Regions from separate parts of the Sphingobacterium tenebrionis genome, predicted to be linked through region 1. Evidence: riboswitches for the same ligand, from Rfam matches in the RefSeq annotation. Region 1 holds a riboswitch; the other holds the start of a gene.
What was found. A riboswitch is a leader RNA that binds a small molecule or an ion and turns the genes downstream of it on or off. The one in region 1 is predicted to bind S-adenosylmethionine.

Region 2: another riboswitch for S-adenosylmethionine. It lies ahead of metE (5-methyltetrahydropteroyltriglutamate--homocysteine S-methyltransferase); the one in region 1 lies ahead of VJ786_RS14855 (5-oxoprolinase).

The regions. Positions count from the first base shown of each region.
Region 1 is NZ_JAYLLN010000046.1:24,793-28,172, forward strand. Features, by position in the region: gene VJ786_RS14845 (helix-turn-helix domain-containing protein) at 1-745, shown strand, start outside; gene VJ786_RS14850 (hypothetical protein) at 868-1,548, shown strand; SAM-I-IV-variant riboswitch at 1,875-1,968, shown strand; gene VJ786_RS14855 (5-oxoprolinase) at 2,026-2,289, shown strand; gene VJ786_RS14860 (DUF2891 domain-containing protein) at 2,367-3,380, opposite strand, start outside.
Region 2 is NZ_JAYLLN010000029.1:18,958-22,337, reverse strand. Features, by position in the region: gene VJ786_RS11760 (TonB-dependent receptor domain-containing protein) at 1-1,729, shown strand, start outside; SAM riboswitch class I at 1,870-1,969, shown strand; gene metE (5-methyltetrahydropteroyltriglutamate--homocysteine S-methyltransferase) at 2,041-3,380, shown strand, end outside.

The DNA.
Region 1 (3,380 bases):
CAAGGAATTGGGGGATATGGATAAAGCCCAGCAATATTCGGCTATATTTTTGGAGCAGGATGAAGCCTTGAATGATACCAAACGATCCAATTTCGTGAATTCTATCATCAATAACCTAGAGGTAGGGAAATTGAAGGATGACCTGCAGGAAAAAACGAAGGTGAATTCAAATTTACGGTATGTATTGATCGGGCTTGCGGTGTTGATTATCCTCTTGACTGTGTATGTTATTTATCAAAGACGCATGCATAAAGAGAATAAAAGAAGGATCGAGGAGTACATGGACAAACTGGAACGGGAGAAAACTGAACCGAGGAAAGAAATACGCGTGGAAGAAAAACCTGCAGTGGAAATTGATGCTTCAGAACCTGTAGAACCAATAGAGCCAGACGAGCGAAGTATTAGGCTTTTGGAAAAACTTCGATTGTTTGAGGAAGGAGAATTGTTTACCGATCCTAAAATGAGCCTTTCTTATTTGGCGAGCCACTTGGAAACGAATACCATTACCCTTTCCAAACTGATCAATACCTATAAAGAGATGAATTTCAATGATTATATCAATGGCTTAAGGATTAAATATATTATTGAAAAGATCAAAAACGAACCTAAATTCGAACAATATAAAATCAGCTATTTGGCGGAAGTAAGTGGGTTTTCTTCCCATAGTATTTTTAGCAAGGCATTTAAAAAGAGTACAGGATTTACACCTTCCCAATTTTTGGATTATTTGAAAGAGGATCGATAAGTGTTTGTGTATTAGGACTGTGGGTGGGTTGGTTTGCGCAATTATATAATTCAACAAAGCCTTTCTTAGTATAAACAATTGATGTGGTTTACCTTTAGGAAGCGAATCATAAAATCATTAATATGTTTATATCAGTAAGACAATTAGAGGAAGCTGCATTTGCTGCAGATCATTTAGTAAATCCGGTTAACGGTAATAATCCGATGGTTTTGGTGTATTATAGAAATTATACAGCCACCGCTTTCTTTACCGGATATACCAAGAAAGCAGGAGCAGTTTATTTGGATAGCACTACGAATAAGAGGATTTCAAAAAGTAAATGGACGAACGAAATGAAAGTCTTTGCTTTGGAAAAAGAAAAATTGGTGCCCGCTGCTCCTCATACCATGAAGCCTACAATTTTTGGCTATATCATGATGCTGGCTGTGGTCGGATTCTTTGGCTATATGGCTTATGATTCATTAAAACCAGCTAAACCGATTCCTGCGGAATATACCGCACTTTTGAAAGAACCAAAGGCAGGGGATATGTATTATGGTCGATATGAGCAGATGGAACCGGGTGAACGAGTGGCTAGAAAGGCGGGTTTCGGATGGTTTAAGGTGCTGAATAATCAGAATGGTAATATTGTGGTGGCATTGAATAAACATATGAGCAGTAATCATAAACCTTCCAAGGATATGGATCAGGTGGATTTTGAGGAAACTGGTAAATTGGTTAAGATTCAATCTCAGGAAAGCTATGAATTAAAATTAAGGTCTGAGGATAAGACGTTGGAGTTTTATTTTACGGAGAAGAAGTAGGGGGATTTTAGATGATAGATGATAGATGATAGATTTTTGACCTTTCTCGTCATTGCGAGGAACGAAGCAATCTTCCTTCATGTCATGCTGAGCGAAGTCGAAGCATCTACGTTTGGTACCCAGTACAGATCTTTCGACTTCGCTCAGCATGACATACTCGTACAGATCCTTCGACGATGCTCAGGATGACAAAGTCCATAGATTGCTTCGTTCCTCCCAATGACGGGAAGATTGCTTCGTCGTGCCTCCTCGCAATGACGCATTTATACCCATACCATAATCAAAAAAAAAATTTTTTTGAAATCCCAATAATATCTACTAACTTTGTAGAGTATTCAGAATTGCAAAAGCAATACCAACCGAGTGTAGACACCGCGGTGGTGAAATAATACGGGTTTCCTACCAAAATAAACGAAAAGGAACAACACCCCAAAATTTCTGGATGCAAGGATGGTTTAATTTTTAAACAAGAATTGTATGTCAAACACAAAAGAATTTCAACAACACTTAGTGGAGCAGTTCCACCATTACAGTACCCAAGAATTGGTGGTATTGAACAATGATTTAGTACAATCTAACTGGGGGAGCAGTAAAACTGCCTTTCGCAGTGCACTATTAACGACTCTCTCTAAACGAGGCATAGATCTATCTGCAATTATCCATAGTTTGGATGGATTTACGCAAATCCAGCGGGTGGCCGTCCGCCTCGAGGCTAATAAATTAGTTCCCCTGGATGCATAACATGTTCTATAGGCAGTAGGTCAACGACTTACTGCCGTTTTTTTAATAACTATTCACTTATTTTATAGATAGCTCACTTATTTTATAGATAGCGCATAAAGGGCAAAAGTACCCAGCCAATGTGTTCCCATATAATCATCCTGTTTGGATATATTTGGGATGGAGAAAGCAACGTGCGCATGTGCTATTTGGTTCAGGTGTTTTAGTGCTGGAAGTTTTAAGGCAATACCTTTCAAACAGGCAGCACGACTGTAATTTAAGCCATCCAGATGCACCAGTTTTCCATCGGTTCGATCTTTTACAATGGCAGGTTCAAGCTTGAAGCTGCTATCATAAAGTTCGGGCATAAAAGTCTTCAACCAAGCATCATAGGCCGAACTCTCCATGATCTTGCTCATCAGAAAGGCTTCTTCTAAGCAAGGGGATAGGAAATCATATCCGGAAGGTTCATAAGCCAGGTTACAGTTTTTATCCTGATGGTAAAGACGCTCTGCATTCTCAGATATGCTTTTTATAAAATTCTGATTGTTAACTGTTTTAGCATAATCTAAGGAAAGGGATAGTCCAAATGCAGAATTATCATGTTGTCCTGCTCGGATAGGATAGACCAGTTTTGGAAGGTATTCCATGTAACGCTGTACCAAAAGATCCACTAATGGCTGTAGGGCTTGTTCCCATTTTTTGGCGTCGGCATCCTCCCAGGTATGTAACTCCTCCTGCAGTTTGAACAACCATGCCCATCCATAGGTCCTTTCAAAATTCAGGTTGTTCTTATCTTCAAAAAAGGCTTTTTCAACCTGTACATTTTCCGGTGTAATATGGGCATTCAATACCTTCCTAATGGCACCATCGGTATCCAATTCCGGGAATTCTTTCATCAACTTGACGATCGACCAATAGCCATGAACCGAAGAGTGCCAATCAAAACAGCCATAGAAAACCGGCCGTAAGGATTTTGGGGTTTTAAGATCGGCATCCGATCCGATAACCTGGCCTAATTTATTCGGATATTCGATCTGTAAACAATGGGTAGGTAAGGAAAAAATAGATTTGGCAATATCTGCATTCAATTTGATCTCTTCAACGTTCGC
Region 2 (3,380 bases), on a different contig from region 1:
CCTACCAGGTCCGCGTGGTTTTGCCTCTCCCCTTGGTTTGAACAGTATCGCTGGTACTTGGATCGAAGCGATCAACATCAGTAAAGGTATCGGTTCTGTTGCCAATGGATTCGAGAACATGGCCGGACAGATCAATGTGGAATTGAAAAAACCACACAATACCGATAAATTATATTTCAATGCCTACGCCAATAATATGGGCCGTACGGATATCAACCTGAATGTTGCTACCCACCTGAACGAAAAATGGTCAGTAGGATTGTTGCTGCATGACAACTTCATGTACAATAAGAAGATGAACTTCAGCGACAATGGATTTAGGGATATGCCGGTTGGAAACCTATTCTCCGGTATCAATAGATGGCATTATGAAAATGGAAAAGGTGTCATTGCACAATTTGGGGTAAAATTCCTACATGATGACCGTGTTGGTGGACAGATCGATTTCAATGAAGACACCGACAAGTTTACGACCAACCAATATGGCTTGGGCTTCAAAAACGAGCGTATTGAAGGTTTTGGTAAACTAGGTTATGTATTCCCGACCAACAAACATCGTAGTATCGGTCTACAATTATCAGCAAGCCGCTATAAACAGGAAAGTTTCTTCGGATTGAATGCTTACGACAGTGAGCAGAAATCCATGTATGCCAACTTATTGTTCCAGGATATCATTTCCGATGTGACCCATAAATACAAAGTGGGTGCATCCATCCAATATGATGATATGGATGAGCAGTTAAGCCGTGTGAACAGCACAAATGATTACGATTATAACTTCGGAAGAAAAGAATCGGTTGCGGGTGCATTCTTAGAATATACCTTTAGCCCTTCGGAGAAATTCGATGCGGTATTGGGTATCCGCCAGGATTACAATAACCTATATGGTTGGTTCACCACACCACGGGCGGTACTGCGTTATGAGCCTATCTTAGGAACCACTTTCCGCATCAGTTCAGGACGTGGACAACGTACAGCGAATGTTTTTGCAGAGAACTTAGGTATTTTTGCATCCAGCCGTACTATTAAAGACTTGGCCCAATTGGTGTCTGGTGAAGCAGCTTATGGATTAAAACCAGAGGTTTCTTGGAATACAGGCTTTACATTTGACCAAAGCTTCCAATTGTTCGGTCGTGAGTCTGGCTTATCGTTAGAATTGTTCCACAACAACTTCCAAAACCAGGTCGTGGTTGATTTCGAAAACCCACGAGAAGTAGCATTCTATAATCTGGATGGCAAATCCTATTCGAACAGTGTTCAGGCAGAATTCCGTTTCATGCCGGCACAGCACTTCGAAGCACGTTTTGCATACCGTATGTTGGATGTACAGACCGAATATACTTCCGGAAAATTACAGAAACCATTGACAGCAAAACACCGTGGATTCATGAACTTGGCCTACAACCTACATTCGGGATGGAGTTTTGATTATACCTTGAATGTGGTGGGCAAGAAACGTCTTCCAAGTACGGTAGGTAATCCAGAGGCGTATCAATTGGCAACGGAATCAGATGCTTATGTTACGATGAATGCTCAGGTGAGCAGAACATTTGGAAAGAACAAGAATTTTGATGTGTATGTTGGTGGTGAGAACCTGAGCAACTACTTCCAAAAAGATCCGATCTTGGCACATGACAACCCGTTTGGAGCTAATTTCGACACGAATTTAGTTTGGGGTCCGATAGTAGGAAGAATGTTTTATACCGGTATCAGATACCATATTAAGTAAAAAGGTAAAATATTTATTAAGTAATAGCATGAAGAGCCTCTGGTGTAAAAGCTGGGGGCTTTTTCTGTTTTAGCAGGGGATAAATGAAAGATATAGAAATATTTTTTTGTTAATATAAAATCTTATCCCTACCTTAGCACCGCTTATAGAGAAAGGCAGAGGGACTAGACCCGATGAAGCCTTAGCAACCTGTCCCTTGACAAGGTGCTACATTCTACCTCTAAAGAGGAACGATAAGCTGGACTCACTAATCCTTAGGAGCCTTCTCTTAGCAAACGACTTTAGTAAAAATTAATTAAGTACAATACTTTATGTTATTAACGAACAATTTAGGTTACCCACGTGTGGGCGCGTTCCGCGAGCTAAAGAAAGCTAATGAAGCTTACTGGGCAAAAAAAATCAGCGCGGAAGAATTATTGCAAGCTGGACTGAAAATCCGTGAAGGCAATTGGAAGACTCAAAAAGATGCAGGCATCGATTTGATCCCTTCTAACGATTTCTCATTCTACGATCAAGTATTAGACCTATCCTTAACTGTAGGCGCTATCCCTGCTCGTTACAACTCCCTTTTGAACAAAATCGATCGCCAGTATAACTTAGACCTATACTTCGCGATGGCTCGTGGTTTCCAAGAAGGTGGTGTCGATGTGACCGCTATGGAAATGACCAAATGGTTCGATACAAACTACCACTATATCGTTCCTGAATTCGTTAAAAACCAAGAATTCAAATTGACTTCAGAGAAATTCCTAAGCGAATACAATGAAGCAAAACAACAAGGTATCGAAACTAAACCGGTGATCATCGGCCCAATCACTTACTTATTATTAGGTAAAGAAAAAGAAGCTGGATTCAACCGTATCGATCTTATCGATATTTTATTACCTGTTTACGAAGAAATCTTAGCAAAATTGGCTGATGCTGGCGCTCAATACGTACAGATCGACGAGCCTTTCTTAGCTTTGGATATCAACGATGCTACCCGTGCGCTATACGCAAGTGTTTTCGAAAAACTTGCAGCAGCAGCTAAAGGCATCAAATTAATCGTTGCAACTTATTTCGAGGCATTACGTGACAACGAAGATACTGCTTTGGCACTTCCTGTACACGCGCTTCACCTGGATCTAGTTCGTGGTGAAGATCAACTCGACTCTATATTAGCGAAAGTTCCTGCTAACCTAACCCTTTCCTTAGGGGTGGTTGAAGGCCGTAACATTTGGAAAAATGATTACGAAAAATCCTTGACAAAAATCAACCAAGCAGTTGAGAAATTAGGAAAAGACCGTGTATGGGTTGCTCCTTCTTCTTCTCTATTGCACGTTCCTTTTGACTTGGACAACGAAAACAACGAAGAGTCTCTTCCTGCGGAAGTTAAAAACTGGTTAGCGTTCGCTAAACAGAAATTAGCTGAAGTAAAAGACTTAGCGGTATTGGCAGAAGGTGAAGTAGATGCAGCAACACAAAAACGTTTCGAAGCCAACAAAGCAGCAAACGAAAGCCGCCGTACTTCTCCATTGATCCACAAACCAGAAGTTAAAACCCGTGTAAGCAACATCACTGATGAAGACGCTACACGTACTTCTAAATTCAACGATCGTAAAAAAGCGCAAAAAGCGAAGTTCAATCTTCCTGACTATGCAACTACGACAAT